Regions from separate parts of the Lysinibacillus sp. FSL K6-0075 genome, predicted to be linked through region 2. Evidence: riboswitches for the same ligand, from Rfam matches in the RefSeq annotation. Region 2 holds a riboswitch; the other holds the start of a gene.
What was found. Region 2 has a riboswitch for cobalamin ahead of nikA (nickel ABC transporter substrate-binding protein). Riboswitches for the same ligand answer to the same signal wherever they lie in the genome.

Region 1 (21,461 bases), 2.0 Mb from region 2:
TTGGTAGTCAGTTGCTGCAGGCATCATTGTAATTTGCGGTTTTGGTATTTCAGGGTGTGCATATGTAGTCACCCGCGCTTGATAAACTTCTTCAATTTGGGAGGCAATTAATACTTCATGTGGTGCCCCAAGTGCTCTCACTTGCCCACTCTCCATAAGTAATAATTCATCGCAATAAAGCGAGGCTAGATTCATATCGTGTAGTACCATAACAACCGTTAAACCACATTCCATCGCTTCCTTCCGAACCATATCTAAAATTTGACGTTGGTGTGCAATGTCTAAATGATTAGTTGGTTCATCCAGTAATAGAATTTCTGCTGTTTGAGCTAAGGCCTGTGCTACAAACACTCTTTGTTGTTCACCGCCAGATAAAAATTCCATAGGCGTATGCTCATATCGCTTTACACCTGTTTGAAGCATGGCATGTTGAACAGCCTGCTCATCTTGTGCAGACCAACTTGAGAAAAAGCCTGTTTGATGCGGGTAGCGCCCTAGTGAAACTGCCTCTCTCACACTATTCGAGAAAGCATTTGCATGAAGCTGTGGTAATACAGCCATCTTTTGCGCCAAAGCACGAGCATTATAAGAAAGAATATTTTGTCCATCAATCGAAATAGTTCCAGCAGTAGCTGGTAAAATACCACTCATTACTTTTAATAGTGTGGATTTCCCGCTACCATTCGGCCCTAGAATGCCAAGAATTTTCCCTTTTCCAACGGTAAAACTAATATCCTTGACGATTGGTACATCTTCATAGCCACCTGATAGATGTTCAACAACAATCATGCCCGTACCCCCTTGCTTCTTCGCTGCTTATAAAAAATATAGGAGAAAACAGGTGCTCCAATAAATGCCGTAATAACACCAATTGGTAGCTCTCTTGGCACAATGATTGTTCGTGCTACTAAGTCGCAAATAATGAGTAATGTTGCACCATTGAAAAAAGATAATGGTAATAAGTGGCGATGATCAGAACCCCAAATCATCCTTGTCATATGCGGCACCACTAATCCTACAAAGCCAATTGTGCCAGAAACCGCTACAGCTGCTCCGGTTAGCATGGAGCCACCTGCTAGTATCAGATATTTACTACGCTTCACATTAACACCTAAATGTTTTGCTCGCTCTTCACCATACAACAAAACATTTAGCTCTCGTCTTTGCGTCCATAGCATAATTGAACCTACAATAACAAATGGAAAGATCATTTGGACATATGGCCAACCACGCATCGATACAGAACCAAGTAACCAGCCTATTACCTGACGTAATTCTTCACCAGATAAAGCAATCATTAATGAAATAAGGGAACCTAAAAATGAACTAAAAATAACACCTGTTAATATCAATGTTTCCATTTTCAATGAACGGTCTACGAGTCTAGCGAAGCTCATGACAACTACCATCGTGATGATAGCACCGATCATACTAAAGGTTGGTAGAGCATACAAACCGACGACAGGGATAGAAATACTAAAAAAGATTGTTATAACAGCACCAACAGAAGCCCCTGATGAAACCCCTAGTGTGTATGGGTCTGCTAATGGGTTTTTTAATAAACCTTGGAATGCTGCTCCAGCAATAGCTAGAGATGCCCCCACTAGTCCTGCTAACAACACGCGAGGCAAGCGAATTTTCCAAAAGATATTGGCGGCTGTTTCATCAGCCGCCTTATTCCACAATACTTCTAATGGAATATGAACTGAGCCTATCGCTACGCCACACCAGATGCTAATAAGAAGAAGCGTACATGTTAGTGCATAGGCTAGTGCTATTTTTTTCACTTAAATACCTCAGGATAGATCGCTTTTGCTAATTCTTCTAGACCTTCTGCTAAACGTGGTCCCTGACGACTCGTTGTACTTTCATCTACCTGTACAATCGCATTATTTTTTACGGCATTAATAGTATCAAAACCCGCACGTTTTGGTATTTTCGTTAAAATATCTGGTACATAATGATATGTCACCACAATGACATCTGGATTTTTCGCGATAATTTGTTCTGCATCAATTTTATACCAATTATCACCATCTACAGCTACATTCTCTGCATTGATCATTTCAAGCATTGCGTTCATAAATGTGCCATTGCCAGCTGTATAAATATCTGGCTCATCCGATGCTTCGACTAACACTTTTTTTGGTTCAACATCCTTGACTTTAGTCAAAACTTCTTCTACTTTGGCCTTCATATTAGCAACAATTTTTCCAGCCTCTGGTAATTTCCCTGTAGCACGACCAAGTTGCTCAATTGTCGTATATGTTTCATTAAAGTCTTGTGCATTTCTTACTACAAACACTTTCAAACCTGCTGATTCAAGCTGTGCAATAGCCTCTTCTGAAAGAGACATGCTAGATTCGTGTGAAAAAACGATATCTGGTTTTAAGGCAATAATTTTTTCAATATCGTATTCCATTCCGCCAACCTTATCCTTCTCAGCTGCCTCTGGTGGATAATCGTCGTTGTCAGTAACACCAACTATTTCATCATTTAAACCAAGTCCAAAAAGGATTTCAGTGTTACTTGGAATAAGTGAAACAATTTTCTCAGGAGGTGCTTCAAGAGTAATGTCCTTGCCAAGGGCATCTGTTATAGTCATTGGGAATGTTGCTTCATCCTGTGCTGTTTCTTGCTGTGTTTGCTGCTCAGTAGCTGGCTTGTTATCTTTTGCTTCCTGTCCACAAGCAGCTAGCAAGCCTACTGCTAAAAATGCTGATAATCCTATTTTCCAAAATTTCTTCATGTGAATCCTCCTTCGTTGATCCGTGCGACATTTCACTTTATTCTGCATCAAAATAAAACCCCTCATCTTTGAATGATGAGGGGGCAAAATCGCACCAAAAAAACTGATACAAAATCCACCACCCTATCCTCGTAGGTTGTCATGTCTGTTATAAAGGCAGGTCTCCTGGCTTGTGCTCCTTGCGATTTTTCAAGCCTTCCCGAAATCTTCAGTGGCATCATTTGAAAAAACTCACACTTACAGTGGCGGGACCGCATCGGATTTACACCGATTTCCCTTTTCACTTTACTTAAGTAAAGAACCTTTACAATATTCAGTTGATTTCATTATACATGAAAATGAAAGAAGTCGCCTCCATTCAAGACGACTCCCAAGCTATTATACAATTTCAGAAAAATATTGGACTGTTTTCATTTGAGCACCCATTTCTCTTAATGACCACGTCTGCTCTAAATAAACGTCCGCTAGTTTTTCATATTTCCCACCAAATTTATGCGCCCATTCTACTGCTACAACACTTTCATAAAGATGAGCCATTTTTTTCGCCATATCTTTTGCTTCAAAAGTTTTCGTTGCCGCGTCTAAAGCGCTAAAGATTTGTAATTTCACAGCCATATTCGCTAATTGTTCTTTAACGATTTGTACTAACGAGCTGTTAGCTAATTTTTCTAAGCGTTCCTCCATCTCCTGTACAAACAGTTCATGTGCATGAAACTTATCTACTAACCGAATGAGTTCTAAGGCCAAAATATTAGCCGTCCCCTCCCACACCGTCAACACTTGTGCGTCTCTTAATAAGCGGGGCGTTACAAAGTCTTCGATATAGCCATTACCTCCGTGTAATTCAATTGCCTCACTAGCATAATGAACGGCTTGCTCTGCTGTTTCCTTTTTCATAATGGCAATATATAAACGATTCATAATAAGGTCTTGCTGTGTTCCCTGTCCACTCGTCACTTTATCGTATAATTGAATAAGATCAAAAACTGTCGCTACTTCCACATGCAACTTAGCCGCAAATTTACCTAAAGTATCCTGAACCATAGGGTATTGTGTTAAAGGCTTGCCAAATGCATAACGATTGGTTACGTAATGTTTTGCCTCTAAAAAGCCACGACGCATAATGCCAATTGAAGCTACTGCATTACAAATTCTTGAGAGATTTAGTGCTTCTAGCATGTAATAAATCCCTTTATTTTGCTCCCCTACAACATAGGCAAGTGCACCATCAAATTCTACCTCACCTGAAGGAACTGCTCGAACGCCTAACTTATCTTTCAGTCGGCGAATACGAAGATGATTGGCTGTTCCATCTTCTTTGTGCCAAGGAACTGCAAACAACGTTAAGCCTTTGGAACCTGCTGGCGCATCTTCTAGTCGTGCCAACACCATCGCTACTCCACACATGCCCGCATTGGATGCGAAGTATTTTTCACCATATAGGCGATACGCAGCGCCATCCTTTCTCGCCTCCACAACATTCGCGCCAACGTCTGAGCCTCCTTGACGTTCTGTTAAAAATGTCGCACCTTCATATAACTCTGTGTCGCCTGTTGCACAAACATGAGGTAAGAAACGCTGCTTCACCTCTTCATCCGCATAATGATCTAATAGGTAGGCAGTAGCCATCGTCAATGTCACGGGACAATAAAAACCAGGCTCTGCATGAGACAATAAGTAACCTTGCGCAAAGCTATAAACATAATTCCCCTTGTGACCTAGCTGTGGAATATCCTTGTGCACATAGCCGACAATACCCGTACTATATGTCTCTTCAATCGTTTTCTTATAACCATCATTGACCCAAACCTCTGATATCTCTTCCCCATAGGCATCATACCTTTGAAGGCGAGGCTCCCCCTGCCGATCTGTATGCTTTGCCCTCACATCAATATCACCTGCACATAGCTCTCCAAAATCTGTTAACTCTCGATGGGCATAGGACAAAAACTCTTTATCTAACATCATTTCTAATATTTTTTGAAGCGTTTCATCCTCTGTAAAAAAGTTCGTAGTACGCATTTCTTCTTGTTGTAATACTTTCATGCTATCTCACCTCTTGCCCCTTCAAAGATTGTTTTAATATTTTACCTGATGCATTGCGTGGTAGCGCTTCCACTTTTTCGAAAATACGTGGTATTTTAAACTTTGCCAGATGTTCCTCTAAATAAGCTTTCAGCGCTTCCTCATCAATGTCTTGTTTAGCGGAATATACTGCCTTTACAGTTTCCCCCCATTGTGGATGGGGTACACCAATCACAGCAACCTCGAATATCCCTTCAAAGCCTAATAAGCAATCTTCAATTTCTTTCGGATAAATGTTGACACCACCCGAAATAATGACATCCTTTTTACGATCAACAATCCAAATAAAACCATCTTCATCCCTACGAGCTAAATCTCCTGTTTTTAACCAACCGTCAATGAAGGCGGCATTCGTTGCTACTTCATCCTTATAGTAGCCAAGCATATTGCCCTCACCTAACAAAACAATTTCCCCTACTTCGCCTACATTTACATCTTCTCCGTTGTCATTCACAATACGCAACTCTGTACCAAGCGGCGCCCGCTGCCCTATACTTCCAGCCTTTGTTTCATGCTCCTTGCCAAATAATAATGAACCACTTGGTCCAGCCTCTGTTAATCCATATACACAAGTTAAATTATTTGTTCGGAATGCCTGCTGAATGAAATGAACTTCATTTTGGGATAATGGTGCCCCACCATACACCCACCATTTCATTGAAGACAAATCAGCCGATTGTAATCTTGGCATCTGTGCCGTTAATAAATAAGCAACAGGTGCACCAAAGAAATGTGTGGTTTTCTCCTGTTCAATGGCATCAATGAATAAATCAGGTGTAAAAGTTGGTGTTAACACATTTGTTGAGCCTACCAATACGCCTGCCATTAAAAATAAATGCAATGGCGCCGAGTGTGTTAATGGCATCATGAGCAAAATACGGCTCTCAGGCTTTACCTCCATTTCAACAGCAATCATTTGTGCCACTGTTAAAATATTACGATAGCTAAATAACACACCCTTTGGTTTCCCTGTTGTACCAGATGTATACAAAATCGTGGAAGGGTCATCTTCATGCAGCTGGCAATCAATCAGTTGTGTGCTAGCATTTTGAAGCATTGTTTCATATTGAAGCCAACCCACTTTTTCTTGACCTGTTTTAATTTTTACCGGAATCACAGCTAGCTGTTCAACTGCAGCAAAAATAGCCTCATGAACGACAATTGCCTTCGCTTCTGCATGCTGCGCCACGTACTCTACTTCCTGCAATGTAAATTTCGCATTGACTGGCACAACAATCGCTCCGATACGCTGAATAGCAAAGTAACTGACAACAAACTCTAAAACGTTTGGCATGAAGATGATTACCTTATCACCCTGCCTTACTCCCTGCTCTAGCAAAGCATGACTGAAACGTGTCACCTGCTCATCTAAATCTTGATAGGTAACGCTTCTGCCATGACAAATAACGGCTTCATTTTTCGGATACTTACGGGCATTACGTGCTAATAAATTGGAACTATTCATCGTGCATCTCTCCCTTTAAAGTCGCTAATTTTTCACTAAACATGCCATGCATTTGTTGTAATTCATGTTTCATCTGCGTCAGCTCAGCTATTTTACTCTCAATCTCTTGAATTTTTTGTTCTCCGTATTCAACCGTTCGTTCTAATTGCTGAATTCCCGAGCGATCAAAATCAAATAGTAAAACCATCTCTTTGATTTCCTCCAGAGAAAATCCATAACGCTTGCCTCTGAAAATAAGCTTGAGCTTCGCCAATTCTTTTTTGGAAAAGGTTCGTTGATTGGTAGATGAGCGATGAGGACAAAGAAGCCCAAGTTCCTCATAATAACGAATTGTCCGTGTAGATACATTAAACTCCTTTGCTACCTCCTGAATCGTCTTCAAAGCCATCTCCCCCTTTCCTAATTGGCAACAGTATACCATTGACGTTAACGTAAACTTCAACAAAATTTTCGAAATTAACAGAAAAATAAAGTTTGAAACAGCTAATATTCCACGGTCTATCCGTTTCTCGAGTCTTTCTATCCGTCACTTTTACGGTTATATCCGCCACTTGTAGAACTTTATCGTTCACTTTCAGCCTTCTATCCATTAAAAAAGCCCCTAACACATTTCATGTTAGGCGCTTAAAAAGGTATTACATTTTTTCCGGTGCAGATACACCAATTAAACGTAGTGCATTCGCAATTGTTGTGCGGACAGCCGTAATTAACGCTAAACGAGCCTCTGTTAACTCTTTGTTTGAAGCATCTAAAACTTTTTCTGCATTATAGAAACTATGGAATGCAGCTGCTGTTTCTTGAATATAGTTTGCGATACGGTGTGGTGTACGGTGTTTCGCTGCTTCCGCTACCACTCTCGGGAAATCGCCAATCTTTTTCAATAAATCAATTTCTTTTTCTGCTGTTAACAGATTGAGATGTTCTGTTGTAGCAGCAAAGCCTTGTTCATTTGCTGAACGTAAAATAGACGAAATACGTGCATGCGCATATTGTGCATAGTACACAGGGTTTTCATTCGATTGTGAGACAGCAAGGTCAAGATCAAAGTCCATATGAGAATCGCCCGCTGTTTTGACAAAGAAGTAACGAACTGCATCAAGGCCAACCTCTTCTACAAGCTCACGCATTGTTACTGCGTTCCCTGTACGTTTAGACATTTTGAATTTTTCACCGTTTTTATAAAGCTGAACCATTTGAATAACTTCCACTTCTAACGTATCGCGATCATAGCCAAGTGCTTGAATCGCTGCTTTCATACGTGGAATATAACCGTGATGGTCAGCACCCCAAATATTGATTAATTTATCGAAGCCACGGACAATTTTGTCTTCGTGGTAAGCAATATCTGGCGTTAAATATGTGAATGACCCATCATTTTTAATTAACACACGATCTTTATCATCACCAAATGTTGTAGAGCGGAACCAAGTGGCACCATCCTCTTCAAACACATGACCATTGGCTTTTAATTTATCTAATGCTACTTCGATTTTACCGTTTTCATATAGAGATGTTTCAGAATACCAGACATCAAAATTCACACGGAAGTTTGCTAGGTCTGTTTTTAATTTATCCAATTCTAAAGCTAAACCTTGCTGACGGAAGAAGGCAAAACGATCTTCATCTGATTTTGCTAGAATAGCTTCACCATGCTCGTCTGCTAATTTACCTGCAATATCAATGATATCTTGCCCATGATAGCCATCTTCTGGCACCTCAGCTTCCATTCCTAATGCTTGTTTATAGCGAGCTTCTAATGAGTAAGCTAAGTTATTAATTTGATTACCTGCATCATTAATATAATATTCACGAGAGACACTGTAACCAGCCATATCTAACACATTACATAAGGAATCTCCAACAGAAGCTCCACGAGCATGACCTAAATGAAGGTCTCCAGTAGGGTTTGCTGAAACGAACTCCACTTGAATCTTTTCTCCTGCACCAGCATTTGAACGACCGTAGTCAGTACCTTGCTCAAGAGCTTGCGTAATTACCCCAGTTAGGAAATCTTTACGTACTGTGATATTCATGAAGCCAGGACCAGCAATGTCGATTTTTTCAATATCTGTACCTGCTGTCTCCAGGTTTTCTAAAATAGCTTCCGCAATAGCACGAGGTGGCTTTTTAGCTAACTTCGTTAATTGCATCGCAATGTTTGTTGCATAGTCACCATTTGCTTTATCCTTTGGTGTTTCCAGGTGAATCGATAATTCTGTGCCAGCCTCAACTAAGCCTGCTTTTTCAACAGCCTGCACTATCGCTGCTTTAATAGCCTGTTGTACTTGTTCTACTGCGTTCATTATTGTACCTCCGTAAATGTAATATCTAATGTATAGTTGCCAACGGATTGCCCACCCATTAGTAAATCGTACTGTACATGGAAATCTCCGCTTATTGCCTGTTTTGTAAACGTCATTTTTTTTGTGTCAATAACGAGTGGCATGGAACCCAACTCACTTTCATAATGCCCTTTTTGTTGTTCAATTATGTTCAGTGGTAGTCGCATACTAACCGCTCCCGCACGCATAATCAATGCCTTTTCATGACCTAACTTCATCGTTGTGCGGATGATTTTATCCTCCTGCACCTCATCATATTTTAAATACAGGCTTCCTGCTTTTTCAAGTAGCTGCCCTTTGAGCCACATTTCATAACTTTCGGACTCTCCATCACTTGGACGAATGGTAGAAATGAGCTTAATGTTCACTTGCGATCTTACTTCGTTCGCCATAACGGATGCCCCTTTTTAGTCTTTTACTATAACCTTTTTATTATAGGATGAATACTTATGTTTTTTCAAGATAGAAGTGATGTAAAGGTCCACAACAAGTTTATGAGAGTAAATAAAAACCCTCTCCTTCCAATAACTGAAAGAGAGGATTTCATTTTATCTATACCATTTTTTTATGATCAATTGTTGAACTATTAACAATAAAGCACTAACTGTCCAATAGATTGGGATAATCGCTGGATTGAACAGACTAAAAATGAGGATCATGATTGGATTAATAAATACCATTATCTTTATATTTAACGGTTGGCTTTTCTCTAAGGCGATATAACTTTGAATTAAATAAATCAAACAAGCAATCATCGAAATCCCAATATCAATCGTACCTAAATTCATCCAAAGGAAATTTTCACTGGCAATCACTGAATCTAACTTAATCGCGTAATACAGTGAAAATAATATAGGTAATTGAATGATGATTGGTAAACAACCTACTAAAGAACTTTTCAATGAATCTGAAGTTAGCTCTTGGATTTTATGTTGTACCACTCTTTTTTCAGATTCGCTTTGACTATTCTTATATTTGTCCGTAAGCGCATCTAATTCAGGCTTAATGGTAGTCATTAATTCTTTTGAGTGCTTTTGATGTTTTGCCGATTGAATAAATAACGGCATAAGAATTAATCTGACTACAATCGTAATGCCAATGACACTAAGTGCATAGCTGCCTGTAAAAGAATGAATAAAATGAATGACGTTAATAATAGGTTGTGCTAGAAATGTTAACAATGATATTCCTCCTAGTTTAAAAGTTTAAATCAAACTAGGAGATACACTTTCTTCCTCATTATCTTCGGACATTCTAATACACAGTACAAACCACGTTAGCATAGGTGGAGTCCAAGTATTCGTGATATTATAGTCCACTTCAAGCTCTTCGTCCTTCACTTGTTGAACGGTTATTTTATTGACGAGATACAGATGCAAATGAACACTTAGGACAGTTAAAATCAAAGAAGCTAATAGCCAAAAGTATTCCATTGTACTAACAAAGATGAATAAATCATTGATGAGAAGTGACCAAATCATAATACCCCTCCTTCCCTCTCTATATACAAAAATTATATTCGTATGTTGAATAATGAGTCAAATGAATCCTCATATACTATTTGTTCTATTTCGTAGCAACTGCACAAGGAAATAAAACAAGCCAGGTAAAACGATAATTAAACCCACTATTATATAAATTTGGCCAATACTCAAATCTAAAAATGACGCAGAGGCAAAGGCAATTCCTAATGGCATAGCGACCCGTAGAAAGAGTAAACGAACAGCACTGAGTTGCGCCATGCGATCTTTAGGTGCGATTTTCTGAAAGATGGCTGCACTACGAGCATTAAAAAGTGGAAACATTATTCCACCAAACAACTCACATAACCAAGCGATTGGTATGGATTCCACAAAGTACAGACAGACAAATGAAAGCCCCCCACCGATTAATCCGAGATACATGGTTTGATCGGTTTTCGGTATCTTTGCCAGTAAGAGTATGCCAATAAAATAGCCAATTGGAAAAGATCCAGCAAATATCGCATATTCCCATGATTGCCCATTAAGAGATTCACGAATGAAAGGAACGCTTAATACAGTTGTTGCGCCCACAGCAAACTGCACAGTTGTGGAGAGAAGCGTCAGCCTCAATAGATGTGGATAGTTAAAAAAGCTGTGATATCCTTCTTTCATTTCTTTCCACCAAAACTTCTTAGACCATACTGGCACTCTGTCTATACTTACTTGAGAAATCCCGGTGAGAGACAGATAACTGACTAGAAACATACAACAAGAAAATACATAAATAAATGGTATTGGACTTACTAATAAAAGGAATGAAGTCAATCCCGGAGCAAGAAAACTCATAAGTCGAATGGTACCATCCAATAAACCATTTGCTTCTGTTAATTCTTTTTCTTCGCAAATCTCAGGTAAAAGCGAAAAGGAAAGACTAGCATAAATAGGCTGCAGTAACCCCAATATGCATTGTAAGATGATTAACCCGAAGATAATTCCTTCATTTTTGTATAGAACGAAACCAATTACAGGAAATAGATACGCAAGCGAGCGAATAAGTTGGATATTTTGAATCGCTTTTCCTTTAGAAACATGATTTAAAAATGGTGCTGCTACACCTTGTAATACTAATGAGGGAATAAAATAAACTAACCAAAATACACCTAACCATTCCTTTGATCCTGTTAATTCGAACAGCAAAAGACCGTTAATAATGCCACCTGCTGCACTACCCAATTCTGATACAATTTCACCTATCCAGAGTGCTCTAAAAGATTTGGAATACCTCTTCATTTTTGATTCTCAAGATACTGTGTAAGTTTTTCTGTTAAATAGTTAAGTTCCGTTGGATTTGCCGAATAAATTCCTTTATCAACTTTAATAAATCTAGCAGCCTTTAAAATAGACAGTTGATGATGTAGCGTAGTCTTAGAAAGATTAAATCGTAAACTTAAGTCTTGTAATGCGGAAGGTCCTTTTAATAATTGATAGAGTAATTTTAAGCGAAGCTCATCTCCCAATGCTTTATACCCTCTAACCAACTCCACAGAAGGAACACCTGGTTCTAGTAAATGTTCTTCATTTAACGGATAAAAGAACAGTTTAGTATGACAGGTCCTTTTTTCTAAAACCCATGGACGATAGGATACATGTGGAATAAGTTTAACTGTCCAAACAGATGGTTCGAGTTGATACTTTACGCCACCAGTGATCTGTTCAATTTTTTCGATAGGGTCTGTCATGTTGATTGAACGAAATCTTTTTTGTTCAAAATCAAGTGCTTGCATCCACTTATCCCATTTCTCGTTTTTACGTACCCAGTTATGCCACTCGAACATGGCTGTTGTAAAAATATCACACAAGTCTTTATGTGAATACTTCGCAAGATTACGTATATATCCTCCTAGGTATTCATGGTCATCAAAATACTTCGCATATTTCTCTATCTGTCGAGGATTATTATACTGAGCAGAAGTTTCTTTTCTTATAGCCTCCGTTTCCCGATTTTTGTATGGCAAAAGTATTTCATAGAAACAATCTGCAGCTATGTTTTGAAGTTGATTCGAAAAATCTTGAATTGATAGCGATGATAATTTGTCCTGTAGCAGAATTAAAGCAAACCAAAAATTAGTTTTTTCAATCAATGCTAAAGATTTCACTAGCTGTTCAGGCATTGATTTATGTGCAATGGTCCACTCTTCATCAAATTCAAATGTGTGGCGAAGACGTGTATGTGTATATCCCGAGATACCAAGAATTACTTCCCAAACAAGTGAAGATTCTATTGTTAATTTAATTTGTTCCGTAGGCTGTGGTGAATATAGATATTTCAACAAAACTCCTCCTTCATACTTACATATAATAAAATTCTAAATTATACGAATATTTAATTCAATATTTTTCGAATATAAAGTTTTATTAATTCAAAATTAATTAAAATACAAAATGGGGCTAGCTCATAGCTAACCCCACTCAAGTAACTTTATTTACAAAGGCCTACTTATTTTACCCAGCCTAAGATCATTTCTCGTAATAATTTTGAAGCTGTGTTTGCTGTCATTTCTGAAGAATCATAGATTGGTGCTACTTCAACAAGGTCAAAACCTACAACATTTACACCACTTGCTGCAATAGCGTGGATGGAAGCGAGCAATTCTTTCGATGTAATGCCACCACAGTCTACTGTACCAGTGCCTGGTGCGTGTGCTGGATCTAGAACGTCAATATCAATTGTTACATACACATTGCGTCCAGCTAATGTTGGGAGAACCTCTTTTAACGGTTCAAGCACTTCAAATTTTGAAATGTGCATACCGTTTTCCTTTGCCCAATCAAACTCTTCTTTCATGCCTGAACGGATACCAAATGAATAGACATTTTTCGGCCCAATATGTTCTGCAATTTTACGAATAGGTGTAGAGTGCGAAAGTGGCTCTCCCTCATATTCCACACGTAAATCTGTATGTGCATCAAAGTGAATAATTGCAAGATCATCATATTTAGCTGATACAGCCTTCATCACAGGCCACGATACTAAATGCTCTCCACCCATGCCGACAGGAACCTTGTCATCCGCTAATAATTTTTCAATAAATTTCTCAATTTCATCTAATGAACGCTGTGCATTACCGAATGGTAGTGGAATATCGCCTGCGTCAAAGTACTTTACTTCATCAAGCTCACGATCTAGGTATGGGCTGTACTCCTCAAGACCAATGGATACCTCACGGATACGTTGTGGACCAAAACGTGATCCTGGACGATAACTTACTGTCCAATCCATTGGCATGCCATAAATCACTGCCTGTGCATCGTCATATGTAGGATGACTTTTTATAAAAACATTTCCTGAATAAGCTTCATCAAATCTCATTGCTAGCCCTCCATATTATTAAAATATTGTGTTGATCATCATTTTTCCGACTTCTTCTATTATGGCTTACAGGATTGTAATGAAACCTGTATCCTTTTATCCTCGTATACATTATTGGAACGTCTAGCAAATTTCGATTAAAATCTACAAGGTGCGATTTTTTTGTCGAATGCCAGCATTTCAAGTAGTACAAAAAAAGTATAGATGTTTTTGAATAAAGTGCAATAGTTTTTAGTTAGAATTTCGATTAAAGATGAATGTTCGAACACATACTAAAGCTAAGTTCGAAGCTGTGAGAAAACGAGGTGAAGTCGGATGAAACGAAAAAGCTATCATCGAAAGCAACAGCGTGTAAAGCGCACACGCAAAAGTCTTACGCTATTTGTCGCCTTTACATCTGCAATTGTTGTAGCATTTGTCGCACTCCGCATCTATGTTCAAGTGGCTGGTGCACCGCCTTTAACCGTACCAAAGGCTTCCATTTTCTTAGATGAAAATGAGCACCAAATTGGAGATCACTTTACAAATCAACGAAGATATTGGGTGGGTCTCGATGAGATGTCACCTTATTTAAAGGAAGCTGTAGTTGCTGTTGAAGATAAGGATTTTTATGAACATGGCGGTTTCGATTATTCACGTATTGCTGGTGCCATTTTAGTGGATATAAAGGCTGGTGGAAAGGTTCAAGGAGCTAGTACCATTACACAACAATATGCTCGTAACCTTTATCTTTCCCATGAAAAGTCTTGGACACGTAAATTGAACGAAGCCCTGTATGCTTATAGATTAGAAGTTTTTTATGATAAGGACGAAATACTAGAGGGCTATTTAAATACAGTATATTACGGTCACGGTATGTATGGAGTAGAAGCTGCCAGCCGTTTTTATTTCGGGAAATCTGCTAGTGATTTAACGCTTGCAGAAGCAGCAATGCTAACAGGTGTACCAAAAGGTCCAAGCATTTATTCACCAATTGCCAATTTAGATAAGGCTACCAATCGTCAACACGTTATTTTAAAACTTATGGCAGACCAAGGCGCCATTACACAAGAAGAAAAAGCGCGTGCTGAAAATGAACAGCTTGTCTTAAAAAATGATAGCTGGGTTGCAACCAAATCTGTTGCCCCTTATTTCCTAGATGTGGCTTGGCAAGAAGCAAGTGAAATTTTAAAATCAAAAAATCTCGATATTAGTGAAGGCGGCTGGACGATTCAAACAACGCTTAATCTAGAGCATCAAAAAGCGGCTGAAGAAGCGGTAGCCAAAAATATGCCTGCTAATGATCTGCAATCTGCGTTCGTGAGTATGGAATCGAAAACAGGAGCTGTCACTGCATTAGTCGGTGGTCGTGACTATTCAGTAAGCTCATTTAACCGGGTTACACAAGCCAAACGTCAACCAGGTTCTACTATTAAGCCGATTTTATATGCAGCGGCGCTTGAAAATGGTTATACACCACTAACTTTTTTAGATGTTGGTGAAACAACTTTTACTTATGATAATGGGCGTGGCACTTATGCACCTAAAAACGTCAATGGTCAATTCGCAGATCATGATATGACGATGGCACAAGCCATTGCTATCTCGGATAATATTTACGCAGTAAAAACCTTAGAGGACATTGGTTTCAAAGAGTTTCATGATATGGCAAACCGTTTTAATGTAGGGATTGGTGCGAAGGATAATTTATCAATTGCACTTGGTACGATTGAAACAACATTGTATGAAATGACGAATGCATATAATGTTTTGGCATCACAAGGACAGCAAACAACACCAACAACCATTGTATCCATTAAAAATGCACATGGGGATGTTATTTATGAAAACAAAGTTGTTGCAAGTAAAGCGGAAACAGCCATTTCCAAAGAAAATGCATACATCTTAACAGAAATGATGACAGGTATTTTTGATCCGGTATTCAGTGACTATTCACCTGCTACAGGAATTAGTATTCGTTCACGTATGACACACACATATGCTGCTAAATCAGGCTCTACCAATAGTGATCAATGGTTAATCGGTTTTACACCAAGACTTACTGCTGGTGTATGGAATGGCTATGATCAGGGTAAAAACCTTACGACGAAGGAAGATACTGCTGCAACAAAGCAAATCTGGATTGACTTTATGGAAGCTGTTAATAAAGGTACAAAAAATGAAGATTTCAAAAAGCCAAAAGGTGTTGAAGGTGTTGTCATTGATATCGAAACAGGTAAATTAGCGACTGACGCATGTCCTAAACAACGTCTTGTATATATGGAATCTAAGGATGTACCGACTGAGAAATGTACAAATTTCGACATTCTTGACAGTAATACATGGGGAGAATTTTGGAATATGCTACCATTCTCTATATTTAAGGACTAAAAAACAAACAATAATCCGGAAACCTTTTTAAACCTAATACGTTGTAAGTTATGAAGGCTCTCGACAAAGTAACTGATATACGAAAAAATAAGAAAAGCTTTCTCTTCCCCGGAGACGTGTCCGTGGGAACAGAAAGCTTTTCTTTTTTATGGTCCGCGAAGTATGAGCATCATGGGGCATTTGGCTTGGGTTTGGGTTGTTCAAATGCCGCATAGCGCTCATCGCATTCGCGAGACCAAGTGTCCTAGCTTACTAAAATGTAAGCTCTGCATCAAGTGTACTTTGTTTCAAACCCACTTTCAACCTAATATCGAAAGCGATTGCAAAATGTCACAGATTGTTCAATCATTATGAGTCTATTCGACAAATAAGTCTTGACGCAATTGCTCCCCACTACGTCCCCACAAGTCTGGATTAAGTTGCTCAAGGAAAGTAGCTAACACTTTTTTAGACGGTGCATCCATATGCTCCACAATAATATGACGCTTCATGGATTTATCCATTTTATTCACATGGTCAGCTAGAATTTTATAGCCTCGTCTTTTTTCACGGTTAACAACCATTTCACAAGCTGTTACACCCGCATAATAAGGCCCATCTTCTTTATGATCTATCGTCACCCATACGAGCCAATATGGTTTTCCACCCTCTGAATCAGCACGGTCCATTGTAAATTTAATACCACGCTCTACGTCACTCCGTGCATGCATGGCACCAATTTCAACAGAAGCCGTTCCCTCTTCTACATCAACAATAACCGGCGATACATTCTCTAATGAAAGTGAACCGATACCAAACCCTTTATGTCCATCTGTTGGATCATTTTTTATAATCGTAAAACCCATTTTTTGTTTTGGTTTTTCTTCATTTGCCATACTTAAATATCCTCCATTCTGCTATTATAAAGGAAAGCATATCAACGCATATTTTGTCGAAACAATCACTATTTTCGCCATCGCGCATATGCCTCAACGCAAGTAAGAAGTTTATACTTTCTTATAAACTAACTATACAACATTATTCTATAAAGGAGGCAATATTATGCCATACGTAACAGTGAAAATGCTTGAAGGTCGTACAGAGGAACAAAAACGTGCTCTTGTAAAGGAAGTAACAGAGGCCGTATCTCGCACAGTGAATGCACCTGCAGAAAATGTAACAGTTTTTATCGAAGAAATGTCTAAAAACCATTACGGCGTTGCAGGCGTTCGTTTTAGCGACAAATAATAGTAAGATGGGTAGAGCACAACAGAGCGCTCTACCCTTTTTTATAATCACTTCATGAAAATGCTAGTGCCAGCTACAACTTACTTTTCGTCTTTTCTTAACAATGTTAGTATTTGCTGTTTGATGGTTGGATGTGTAGCTTCATCCTCTAAGAAATCTAATGGAAAATAGATTTTATGATCTCGTTTCATACGTCCTGATATGGAATCGACAATAATGGATTCACGTGAAAGTTCCCGCAGCTCACCATTTTTCATTTCTAGAAAAATAGGTACACGGACTTCTTCCTCACCAGGTCTGTAAAAATCATATGGTAGATCTGCCGTTGTATCATGAACAAGATAATAATCAGGGTTCAAGTCTGCCTTTTTGAAAAGCTCTTGGAGTTTTTGATATTTATTGAGCTCCACACCAGGGTCTAAATCAATGTATTGAAATAGCTTGCGATTCACAAAGCGGCGACTTAAATCACTTAGAATAGCATCTTCCTCTTGCATCCATAACTGAAAATATGTAAAAAGTATACTCTCGTCTAACGCAAGATAATCCTCTAATGTAATAGCATTACGGAAGAATGCTAGGAAATGAGTAGGCTCATGCTTAAATGTATAGCCCGCTAAGCTTAATTGTTTTACTCTTTTTAAAATATTATTTAAAATTACCTCTGCGCTTCGTGACACAGGATGGAAATAAATTTGTAAGTACATTTGATAGCGACTCATTATATAGTCTTCCACCGCATGCATGCCTGTTGCTTTGATCACCACTTGATTTTTACGCGGACGCATTACTCTCAAAATCCGTTCCATATCAAAGTGACCGTAGCTAACACCTGTAAAATAAGCATCACGTTGTAAGTAATCCATACGATCCGCATCAATTTGGCTAGAAATTAAACTAATTACTTGCTTATTTGGATATGTCTTTCCAATCACTTGTGATACCTTTTCTGGAAAATCATCTGCCACTTTTTTTAAGATAGCATTTACTTCCGTATCACCCAACAAAATTTGCCTTGTGTAATATTCATGATCAAGCTCAAAAACATTTTCAAAAGCATGAGAAAATGGTCCATGCCCTAAATCATGTAAAAGGGCTGCACATAATACTAATAGTCTTTCACTTTCATCCCAATCTGGACGACCAACAAAGATATCATCTACTATGCGACGTACAATTTCGTAAACCCCAAGAGAATGACTAAAGCGACTGTGTTCCGCTCCATGAAATACTAAAAATGTGGTACCTAGCTGACGAATTCTACGTAAACGCTGAAATTCTCTTGTACCCACTAAATCCCATATCACTTGATCTCGAACATGTACATAACGGTGTACTGGGTCTTTAAATACCTTTTCTTCTTCTAATTTAGCGTTTGCATATGTCATTTGGATAGCACCCCCATTTTGTTATAGTTCTATTATATGCGATAAATCTAGGACTAGCATACTTATTGCCATTTTTCTATAGATATTAACAACCTATTTCCATTACTTTCATCATTATTTTTAAATCTATATTGGTCTAATTTCTCAACATATAAAAATAAGCAAAACAAAAACTATCTCCTCAAGTAGAGATAGCTTTTCATTTTACTTTTTTAATTTTGCTAAAACCTTTTCCATTAGTTCATCTTCTGTTAACGCAGCAACTGGGCGGCTATTTACAAAGGTAAATGTCTTTTTGCGTCCTGGACCACAGTAAGAATGACAGCCAATTTCGATGGTTGCATCAGGATCGATTTCCTTTAATTTTGGAATTAACGTCTTTAAGTTAACGGCCTGACATTCATCGCAAACTTTAAATTCGTTTGCCATTTTGTCAACAACCCTTTCTATATAGTATTTTTTCAAACATAATCTCGCTCTATTGAACACATGACCTTCACATATTTAAGTATGCAGCATGTGCACAAACCTACATCGGGTATTGTATCGCACTTTTCCCCTTCTATTCAAGCATAATTCCTTCTACATAGATGAATAAAAGGTTAAAAGATTGGTCATGCTAATCTTAAATAACAAGTTCCAGATAAAGGTGGGAGGATTTTAATATGAGTAAAATAAGACAAGATGCTTGGTTAAAAGAAAACGATGAATTACTAGCAGAAGCGGTAATCCGTCATGTAACAGAGGGCAGCACACAGCTAAATGCCTTCGAAGAAGCCGGTGATGCATTAAATCGTACTGCGGCAGCCTGTGGTTTTCGTTGGAATGCTGTTGTTCGTAAAGAATACGAGGGACAATTAGCAGAAGCTAAAAAGGAAAGAAAAGAGAGAATGCGAGTGTTGGGAGCCCCAGCAAGACGCCGTACTTCTAGTATGTTTACAGTAAATAATAGTGCTGCTGAAGGAAAGTCAATTCCGCTATCCGCTCTTTCTCTTGATATTGTCATAGCTTATTTACTACGTTTACAGCATTCTGGTGAAGTAGGAAATGAATCTTCAAAATGGCGACAACTAGTACATGTAACATCTGAGAAAAATAAAAAACTAGAGAAAACCATTACAAAATTAGAAGAAGAAAATCGAGCGATCCGCAAAGATTACGAGCAATTTGTTCAAATTATGAATCGCGCTAGACGTCTCGTTACGCTTGATGAAGAGGAAGAGCGAATTGCACCTGTTTTTAAAATGGAGAAAAACGGAAATCTTGTAACAAGTAGTTCTATTTATCAACCAGAAAATGGCGATGCGCTAAATTAGCCGCATCGCTTTTTTCTATTTCATATAATCAACCTTTTACTTCCGTTCAAGCATTTTCGCGTTGCGCTCAAAAACACGCTGTAAATAGAAACCATACAACGTTATTTCTTCATCATAGAAGGATTGTGGACGAACTTCTTGGGCCAAATGATAAAGTAGTTGCTGCAAACGAATAACGACCGCTTCTACTGTTAAATTCGGGTCAACAAGCTCTGATAGCGAAGCCATTACTTCAGGCACGATTTGAGGGTAAGTGAATTTTGTTTCCTCTTGTCGTAAGCTTACGTCATAAAAGTCTCGAATAAGTGCCGCGCGTTGCGAGCCACTTCCTTCAATACATAAATAAATTTGCACTGCCACCCCTTGACGTAAGCGTCTTTGTGAAATGCCAGCAAATTTTTTCCCTTCAATACTTAAATCATAAGAACCTGGGCAATAAGAGCCGACAATTTCATAAGCCTCAATTTTATCAGCTACTTCTGGGAACAACCCCTTCACAAGATCAACCATCACATCATAGCCATCGTTTATACTGAGTGACTCTGTTTGTTCAGACAATACAATAGAAATATTGAGAACTCCTTCATCTAGTACAACTGCTAAGCCACCAGAGTTACGAACGATAGGATGATAGCCTCTCGATTCTAGTAATTCCATACCTTGCTGGACATAGGGCAAACGATGATCTTGAATACCGAGCACAACAGATGCTTCATGAACCCATGTACGAATTGTGGGTGGGGACGTCAATTGACCAACTAATTGGCACAACGTATCATCCGTTGCAAAAGATTCAAGCGGTGATCTTTGCTTCGCACTAATGGATTGATCATAATAACGCCAAATAGGCTGTTGTAAAATATGTTTCATATTGGTACTCCTCTAATTACATCTCTTCTCTTTAGAATACATTATCTTTAGTTGGTGTCAAATTCGTGAATTACTATCATGAACTTAGGGATTTTGCACAAACTATGATAAACTAATTTTTGAATGGTATTCACTTATAAAGGAGTGTTTTCAATAATGAATGAAGCAGCAATTACGTTAGATGGTTGGTACGCTTTACATGATTTCCGCTCAATCGACTGGGCTTCTTGGAAACTTGTTTCTGCAGAGGAACGTCAAGCAGCAGTAGAGGAATTTATTGCATATTTAGAAAAACTGAACGAAGCAGACGTCGCTAAAACAGGTGCTCATGCCTTTTATGCAATCGTTGGTCAAAAAGCTGACTTTATGATTATGACATTGCGTGAAACAATGGATGAGTTACAAGAGCTTGAAGCAGAATTCAATAAATTAGCTATAGCAGATTTTACAATTCCTACATATTCTTATGTATCTGTTGTAGAGCTTTCAAACTATTTAGCTGGCGAATCAAATGAAGATCCTTACCAAAATCCACATGTACGTGCACGTCTATATCCAGAACTTCCACGTGCTAAATATGTATGCTTCTATCCAATGGATAAACGCCGTCAAGGGAACGACAACTGGTACATGCTATCAATGGATGAGCGTAAATCATTAATGCGTTCTCATGGAATGATTGGTCGCGGCTATGCTGGTAAAGTAAAACAAATTATTACTGGCTCTGTAGGCTTCGATGATCACGAATGGGGCGTAACTTTATTTGCTGATGACGTACTACAATTCAAAAAATTAGTATATGAAATGCGCTTTGAT
Region 2 (8,882 bases):
AATGGCTTTTTATTTTTTCTAAAAAGGAGATTAAAACATGAGCTATACAAGCACACTCATTGGTTACCCTTATATAGGGGAGGATCGCGAATGGAAAAAAGCATTAGAATTATTTTGGCGTAATGAACTTTCTGAAGAGGACTTTGAGGAAAGATTAAAGAAGATTCGTTTAGCTAGAATCGACAAGCAGCTACAATTGGGTATCGAAATGGTGACAGTTGGTGATTTTACGTATTACGATAGAATGTTAGATACGGCTTTGATGTTTGGTCTAGTACCAAAACGCTTTAACTGGCAAGGTGGTAAAGTCGATTTACATACCTACTACAGTGTAGCAAGAGGGAATAAAACAGCCGTAGCGAGTGAAATGACAAAATGGTTTAATACCAATTATCACTATATTGTTCCTGAGTATGAAGGACAAGCCTTACAACTAACAGAAAATAAAGTGTTAGCTGACTTTTTAGAGACGAAAGAAGCATTCGGAATCATCGCGAAGCCGACATTGATTGGTCCCTATACATTTTGCAAGTTAACAAAAGGCTACAACAAATTAACACAGGTTGAATACTTATTAGCCTTATTACCGCTCTATACGCAGGTATTAAAAGAGCTAGTGGATGCAGGTGCCACTTGGATTCAGCTAGAAGAGCCATCCCTTGTTACAACTCTTGATCCAGCAGAGATAAAGCTGGTGCAAGAAATTTACGACCAGTTAGCCGTTGCCGTTCCAGGGGCTAAGATTATGCTACAGACTTATTTTGAAGCATTATGTGCCTATGAAACATTGATTACGCTGCCTGTTCAAGGATTTGGCCTAGACTTTGTTCATGGCTATAAAGGGAATATGGAGTCACTGCGTCAATTTGGTTTCCCGCAGGATAAAGTATTGGCAATTGGGGTTGTAAATGGCCGTGATATTTGGCGTTCAAACCTTGCAGAGGTCAACGCAACGATTCAAGCCATTGAACAGCTAAGTCATGCCGAAGAGCTATGGATTCAACCATCAAGTAACCTACAGCACGTTCCAATCACAACCTCTCTTGAAAATGAACTTGACCCTGTTTTAAAGCAGGCTTTGGCCTTCGCAGATGAAAAAATCGTAGAAATCACGGGGCTGACTAAATTTAGACGAGATAAAGATGGTTCCTTACAACATAATTTTTCAGAAAGTATGAAGGCGATTGAGGCTCTAAAAAATCATCCAATCCGCCAAAACAAGTTGATTCATCAAGCTGTTCAAACTGTGACAACGCAAGATTTTGAACGACAAAGTGATTTTACACAACGTCAAAATATACAACAACAGGCCTTAGCGTTACCGCTGTTCCCAACAACTACAATCGGTAGCTTCCCACAATCTGATGAGGTGAAAAGAAATCGTAATGCTTGGCGAAAGAAACAACTAGCAAATAAAGACTATGAGGCATTTATAGAAGAGGAAACTAAGCGCTGGATTACTATACAAGAGGACCTAGATATCGATGTACTCGTTCATGGTGAATTTGAGCGTACAGACATGGTAGAATATTTTGGTGAAAAACTGACTGGCTTCGCCTTTACAGAAAAAGCATGGGTCGTTTCATACGGGTCACGCTGTGTGAAGCCTCCGATCATTTATGGTGATGTTGCGTGGGCCTCACCCATTACCGTAAAAGAATCAGCCTATGCTCAAAGCCTAACAAAACGATTTGTAAAAGGCATGCTGACAGGGCCTGTGACGATATTAAATTGGTCGTTTGTACGCGATGATCTTTCCCGTCAAGATGTCGCTTATCAAATTGCATTAGCACTTCGCAAAGAGGTGGAAGCACTAGAAAACGCAGGTATTTCGATTATTCAAGTGGATGAGCCAGCACTAAGAGAAGGCTTACCGCTTCGAAAAGAAGAGTGGGGGGCTTACTTAGATTGGGCTGTCAATTCCTTCAAGCTTGCTACATCTAGTGTCAAAGATGAAACACAAATCCATACACATATGTGTTACTGCGAATTTAATGATTTCATCGAACCGATTAGCGCACTAGATGCAGATGTGATTTCCATTGAAACATCGCGAAGCCATGGGGAACTCATCACGTCACTACAAGTGCAACCCTATAAAAAAGGAATTGGCTTAGGCGTCTATGATATTCATAGCCCACGTGTACCAAGTGAGGAAGAAATGCTCACTATTATGAAAGATAGTTTACAGGTTCTTGATCGCCATCAATTTTGGGTAAATCCAGATTGTGGCTTAAAGACTAGAAAAGAAACAGAAACCGTTGCAGCTTTAGCCAATATGGTTGCTGCTACTAAAACATTGCGTCAAGCCGTACAACAATCTACATCAAGATAAAGAAATGATTTATTTAATCTACTACATCTACTCTCCAAAAGATAACAAAGGCCAGGGTAAGTTACCTGGTCTTTTTATGTTGTTTGGAGAAATTTATTATATTCAGAAAATAAAATTGACGTGAACATGGGAGCATGTTATGTTTATTACTAATTTCATAGCAATCATTACAAGTTTGAATGAATTCGTCTTTCATTCAATTAAAAGGAAAATGGGTGAAAATCCCATGCTGTCCCGCAGCTGTAAATGAGGAGTTTTGTTTCAAATACCACTGAGTAAGTACTTGGGAAGGTGAAGCAAAATCATGATTCATGAGCCAGAATGCCTGCTTGTAAGAAGATTCATTGATGATCTACGAAAGATAGGGAGATGGATGGAGACTTGCTCATCGTGAGTTTTTCTGTCCTTATTCTTTTTTAGAATAAGGTTTTTTTATGCCCTCTCTTCTTTAACAAGTAGATTTATTTGCACTACGAATAGAGATAGGAGACAGAAAATGAGATTGACTAAGTATTTACTTCCTTTACTGCTTGTGCTGACGTTCAGTTTACTTGCTGGCTGTACAAGCACGGATGAAGAAAAGGGGAAGACAACGACACCACAAACAAATGAAAAAATGATAACAATTGGCTGGCCATTAGATGTCGGTCCATTGAATCCTCATACATATTTACCGAATCAAATGACTGCCCAAGCCATGGTCTATGAATCCTTGGTGGAATACAATGATGATGGCACGGTTACGCCAAAGCTAGCAGAAAGCTGGGACATCTCAGAGGACAAAACTTCGTATACTTTCCATTTAAGAAAAGATGTGAAGTATTCAGATGGAACTACTTTTAATGCCGATAATGTCATCCGTAATTTTGATGCCGTATTAGCGAATCGAGACATGCATTCTTGGATGGGCATGGTCAACCATATGAAAGAGGTTGTAAAAGTGGATGATTTTACCATCCGTCTGCAATTGGATGAACCCTATTATCCTGTCTTAAACGAACTTGCCTTTGTCAGACCTTTCCGCTTTTTAGGGGATAACGGATTCCCAGAAGGCGATACGACGCAAGATTCTATCAAGGAACCGATTGGGACAGGCCCATGGGTGTTAACTGAATACAAAAAGGACGAATATGCATTATTTAGTCGCAATGAAAACTATTGGGGAGAAAAACCACTAGTAGAACAAATAAAAGTAAAAATTATCCCTGATTCAGAATCTATTTCATTAGCATTTGAAAACGAAGAATTAGATTTAATTTATGGTCGTGGCATTATTAGTTTAGATAACTATACGTATTTAAAAGACAGTGGGAAATATAAAACAGCTACCTCTGAGCCTTTGTCTACAAAAGCACTGCTGTTCAATACACAATCTGGCCCGTTAGCTGAATTAAAGGTACGTCAAGCTATTCAATATGCTATTAATAAGGAGCAAATGGTAGACAGTATTACACATGGTACAGAAAAAGTGGCAAACACATTGTTCTGGGATGCAATTCCTTATGCCAATATAGATTTAGCGCCTATTTTATACAATCCAGAAAAAGCGCAACAATTGCTAGATGAGGCAGGGTGGACGTTACAGAATGGAGAAAAAATTCGTTCGAAAAATGGACAACCACTATCATTAGATTTAATTTACATTGCATCCGATGCGATTCAGAAACCAATGGCAGAATTAATGCAAGGTGAATTAGCAAAAATTGGCGTACAGTTGAATTTAGAAGGTGCAGATGTGATGGTCGGTCTACAAAAATTGATGGATGACCAGGTAGATATTAATTTCTGGCGTACCAATGGACCGCCAACAGACCCTCATAGCTTTGCAAATGAATCAGCTACACCAAATGCTAGTGGTGTGTATGAGGCGAAATTAGGCTTACCAAACGCCAAAGAAATCGATACGAAAATCCACCAATTATTAATAGGCACGGATGAAGAGGAACGCGTGCAGCTTTATACGGATATTTTAACGATGTTCCATGACCAAGCACTATTCTATCCAATATCTTACGAAACAAATAATGTGATTTATCAACCATATCTAAAGGATTTTGCCCCACGTGCATCTGAATACGATATACCTTATGCACAAATGGCTACAGAAAAATAAAAGTGGAAGAGAGAGTATGTCTAGCAGAGACAGCTCTCTCTTTATCATAGGATTGAGTAGGAAGTGACAGCATGTATGAGTCGACATGGATGTTTTGTTTAAAAAGAATTTTGACATTGCCCTTTGTCTTATTAGGCGTTTCCATCCTAACCTTTGTATTTATTCGTTTCGTTCCAGTAGAGCCTGCTGAAGTCATTCTACGTTTGGCAAGAGTTGCGCCAACAGAGGAAGCCATTCAGGCATTACGTGAAGAACTAGGGACGGACAAGTCGTTTCTTCTTCAATATTTACTATGGGGAAAAGGCGTATTACAGCTAGATTTCGGAACATCTTTTGTTAGTAAATTACCCGTGGCACATGAGCTATTTGCGAAATTACCCGCAACCATTGAATTAGCGATTGCTGCGTTTGTCCTCATTTTAGGGCTAAGTATCCCATTTGGGGTGATAAGCGCATTGTATAAGCACACTATCATTGATAAAATCATTCGATTCTTTACCATCCTGAGTGTGTCGATTCCAACCTTTTGGCTAGGTTTCCTACTACTCTATTTATTTAGCTTGAAATTAGGATTCTTTCCGACAAATGGGAAGGGCACACTATCTCATTTAGTTTTACCCGCATTCACACTGGCTTTACCAACAATTGGCTTGTTCGTTCAATTTATCCGTTCAACCATCCTAGAAGAATTACAGCAGCAATATGTTCAATATGCACAGTTAAGAGGATTAAAAAGCTCTGTGATTCTTATCCGTCATGTGTTGCGAAATGCTGCTATTCCATTGACATCCCTGTTAGGCATGACCCTCGGGAATCTACTAGGTGGAGCCGTCATTGTGGAGCAGGTTTTTAGCTGGCCAGGACTCGGCAGGTACTTAATCGAATCCATTATGAACAGGGATTACCCAGTTGTACAATGCTATGTATTAATTATCGCTGTTATCTATGTGCTTGCCAATTTATGCACAGATATATTGCATCGTTTATTGGACCCTCATCTAATGATGAAGGGCAGGAGAGATTAAAAATGAACTTCGTACGAACAAAAAGTAGCAATTTGACAGGATTCATTAGTCTATCGCTCCTTGTTATCATTGGCTTGTCGGGGCTATTTGCGCCAATTTTAATGCCACATGATCCTTTAGCTGTCGATATAGCTAAGAAATTTTCGGTTCCATCTTGGGACTATCCATTAGGTACAGATCATTTAGGAAGGTGTATCTTGTCACGCCTCCTTTTAGGTATTCGTTATTCATTAGGATCAGCGCTCGTCATTCAGCTAGTTGCCATTGTTTTAGCTATCCTACTAGGTGCTTTTGTAGCGTTGAAAAGGGGCTTAATCGATTTTCTTTTTATTCGACTATGTGATATTTTATTAGCCTTTCCAACACTGGTACTTGCATTTGGGCTATTAGGTATATTAGGCCCTAGCTTAAAAAATGTTATAATAGCACTCATTTTTACACAGCTTATTTATTATGCAAGAATGGTCCGAAGTTTGTGTATCGGCATGAATGAGAAAGACTTTGTTCAAGCTGCAAGGATTTCAGGCACTACAGGTATCCAATTAATTAGACGCCATTATATACCCAATATACTGCCATCTATTGTCACGATTGTTGCATTAGATATCGGGAAGGTGATTTTAGAAATTGCGGGCTTTTCCTTTATCGGACTTGGCGTGCAGGCACCGATTCCAGAATGGGGCATGATGATCAATGAAGGAAAGCAATACATGCGGCAGCATCCTGAATTAATGCTTTATCCTGGACTTGCCATCATCCTTGTTGTGTTATTGTTTAATCAGTTAGCAAATCGTTTAAAAAAGCTTGACTAGTAAAGGGGAAGTTATGGAGAAAGTTTTAGAAGTGAAAGACCTCACAGTCAAAATGGGGGAGAAAAATATATTAACCTCTATCAATCTGACAGCTTATAAAGGGAGAGTCTTAGGAATTATAGGAGAAAGTGGCAGTGGAAAGACCATGCTTTGCCATGCCATCATGCAAACATTACCGTCCTTAGCACAAGTCACCCAAGGTGAAGTACTCTATCAGCAAGAAAATTTACTGAACGTTTCAGCTGCTAAATTGAGAGCTTACCGTGGCCGGCATCTTTCGATGATTTTGCAAAACCCATCTACTGTATTCGATCGTATTCAAACGATTGAAAGTCATTTTCGAGAAACATTAAAAGCACACTTTAAGCTGACCAAAAAGGAAATGAGACAGATTGCCCTTGATGCTTTGAATAAAGTCCATTTACCTCATCCAGAGCAGCTTTTGTCCTACTATCCTTTTCAGTTAAGTGGAGGCATGCTACAGCGAGTGATGATTGCCCTGTCATTGGCGATACAAGCCTCTCTCTACATTGCAGATGAACCTACGACTGCTCTTGATACTATCAATCAAAAACAAGTATTAACACTTTTTGATCGTATTCGCTCAGAAACAGATGCTGCCATACTCCTTGTCACGCATGATTTAGGTGTCATTGCTGAACTTGCTGACGATGTGGCTGTGATGTATCAAGGAGAAATCATTGGGCAAACGAATGTTTTTGATTTTTTTGATGCGCCTCAGCATCCCTATACAAAGAAGCTTTTACAAGCAAGAATGCTATTTTAGAGGTGAAAAAAATGACGTTGCTAGACGTGAAAAATATAGACATGCATTATGCTCAAAGACCAGCCCTATTTCAACGAGGACAAAAAATTCCTGTATTACAAAAGATGTCATTTTCACTTCAGGAGGGAGAATGTCTCGGAATCGTCGGTCAAAGTGGTTCTGGAAAAAGCACATTAGGACGCATTATTTTAGGGATTGAACGACCAACAAACGGAGAGCTGCTCTTTCAAGGTATCAATTTATACGAAGCACCCAGCAAAGAGAAAAAAATGATACGAAGAAATTTACAGGCTGTTTTTCAAAATAGCTATCATTCATTTAATCCAAAACAGACGATTTTCGAAATACTCGAAGAACCGTTTTTGAATTTCGAGCATTTTAGCAAAGCAGAGCGACAACAGAAGGTAAGGGAATTACTAGACTGTGTAGAGTTAGAGTGGGCAATGGCTCAAAACTATCCCTCACAGCTAAGTGGGGGACAGCAGCAACGAGTCAACATCGCTAGAGCTCTTGCATTAAAGCCGAAACTGATTGTTTTAGATGAGGCCATTAGTAGTCTTGATATGATTTTGCAAAAGACGATTATAGAACTATTACAATCACTGCAAAAAGAGCTACAGCTTGCTTATATATTCATTTCACATGATTTACAAGCCACACGTTTTATGTCAGATCGCATCCTAGTGATGCAGCATGGTCAGCTCGTGGAGGAGATTGGGAAGGATGGAGTATATCAGCATCCCGCTTCACAAGAATTATACAATGCTATTTTGCCATCACACCCGCGAGAAAGAAAAAAGAAGGATAGACCAAATTGAACAGAAACTCCATTTTGAAAAATTCAAAATGGGGTTTTCTTAATTATTAAAGTAATTTAGAAATAAAATTAATAATATCAATTGTAAAATTAACTTTATTTATGTTTTAATTAAAATAATTAATTTTTATTATTTACTTCTTTAAATTCTTTGTTATATAATCAACTTAACTTAAAGGAAGGAGTTCACTATGGCTTATCAAGTAATCACAAATTGCCCTGTCTGCAGTAAAACTTTGAAAATTACCAAGTTACAGTGTTCTCATTGTCACACGACGATTGAAAATGAATTTGAATTATCTAAGCTCGCATCTTTATCAAACGATCAGCTTCATTTTGTGGAAGTATTTTTAACCTGTCGAGGAAACATTAAAGAGGTTGAAAAGGAACTGGGGGTTTCGTATCCAACAGTTCGAGGCAAGCTAAACGACATTATTTCATCCCTTGGCTATGCTCAAAAGAAGAAAAATGAAGTAGACGAGAAAAAAATTGTAAGCATGTTGGAAAATGGTGAAATCACAACGGATGAAGCCATAAAGCTTTTAAAAGACGAATAGGGAGGAATAGACCATGAAAGAGGAAATTACGAAAGTGTTAACCATGATTCAAGAGGGGAAAATTGATGCGGATAAAGGTTCAGAGCTGATTCAAGTGTTACAACAGAAAGAGGAATCAGGAAACAAATTTGTGGAAAAAACAAAGTATTTAGATAAAACATTAAAGGTCCGTGTTGTATCCACCGAAAATGATAATGTCACGGTGAATTTGCCGATTAAACTTGTCAAAGCCGTACTCATGGCTGGACACAGCATCGCAGCGAGTATTCCACAATCGGAAAAATACGTGAAAGATATCGACATCAATCTTCTTCTTGAAGCGATCGAAAATGAACTAGATGGACAAATTGTAGATATAAAATCGGCAAACGGAGATACCGTTGCAGTCTTCATTGAATAGAGGCGACGAATGATGCATGTAAAAGTGAAAGCAAAA

Region 1: it holds a riboswitch for cobalamin, as region 2 does, so the genes downstream of both, MHB65_RS02665 (ABC transporter substrate-binding protein) here and nikA (nickel ABC transporter substrate-binding protein) in region 2, are expected to answer to the same signal.

What each region holds. Positions count from the first base shown of each region.
Region 1 covers NZ_CP151947.1:549,084-570,544, reverse strand. Annotated here, with positions in the region: gene MHB65_RS02675 (adenosylcobinamide amidohydrolase) at 1-789, opposite strand, end outside; gene MHB65_RS02670 (iron ABC transporter permease) at 786-1,787, opposite strand; gene MHB65_RS02665 (ABC transporter substrate-binding protein) at 1,784-2,749, opposite strand; cobalamin riboswitch at 2,887-3,070, opposite strand; gene MHB65_RS02660 (acyl-CoA dehydrogenase family protein) at 3,128-4,795, opposite strand; gene MHB65_RS02655 (long-chain-fatty-acid--CoA ligase) at 4,797-6,299, opposite strand; gene MHB65_RS02650 (MerR family DNA-binding transcriptional regulator) at 6,292-6,681, opposite strand; gene MHB65_RS02645 (hypothetical protein) at 6,647-6,889, opposite strand; gene argS (arginine--tRNA ligase) at 6,935-8,602, opposite strand; gene MHB65_RS02635 (DUF1934 domain-containing protein) at 8,602-9,033, opposite strand; gene yidC (membrane protein insertase YidC) at 9,190-9,822, opposite strand; gene MHB65_RS02625 (hypothetical protein) at 9,847-10,122, opposite strand; gene MHB65_RS02620 (MFS transporter) at 10,192-11,394, opposite strand; gene MHB65_RS02615 (ArsR family transcriptional regulator) at 11,391-12,434, opposite strand; gene speB (agmatinase) at 12,602-13,474, opposite strand; gene MHB65_RS02605 (PBP1A family penicillin-binding protein) at 13,790-15,844, shown strand; gene MHB65_RS02600 (YwhD family protein) at 16,201-16,719, opposite strand; gene MHB65_RS02595 (2-hydroxymuconate tautomerase) at 16,886-17,071, shown strand; gene MHB65_RS02590 (HD domain-containing protein) at 17,152-18,459, opposite strand; gene MHB65_RS02585 (DUF1450 domain-containing protein) at 18,664-18,888, opposite strand; gene MHB65_RS02580 (RsfA family transcriptional regulator) at 19,125-19,775, shown strand; gene MHB65_RS02575 (lipoate--protein ligase family protein) at 19,812-20,645, opposite strand; gene hemQ (hydrogen peroxide-dependent heme synthase) at 20,802-21,461, shown strand, end outside.
Region 2 covers NZ_CP151947.1:2,526,859-2,535,740, forward strand. Annotated here, with positions in the region: gene metE (5-methyltetrahydropteroyltriglutamate--homocysteine S-methyltransferase) at 38-2,335, shown strand; cobalamin riboswitch at 2,490-2,683, shown strand; gene nikA (nickel ABC transporter substrate-binding protein) at 2,832-4,448, shown strand; gene nikB (nickel ABC transporter permease) at 4,520-5,473, shown strand; gene MHB65_RS12400 (ABC transporter permease subunit) at 5,476-6,285, shown strand; gene MHB65_RS12405 (ABC transporter ATP-binding protein) at 6,299-7,072, shown strand; gene MHB65_RS12410 (ATP-binding cassette domain-containing protein) at 7,084-7,890, shown strand; gene MHB65_RS12415 (DUF2089 domain-containing protein) at 8,081-8,446, shown strand; gene MHB65_RS12420 (hypothetical protein) at 8,460-8,846, shown strand; gene MHB65_RS12425 (hypothetical protein) at 8,856-8,882, shown strand, end outside.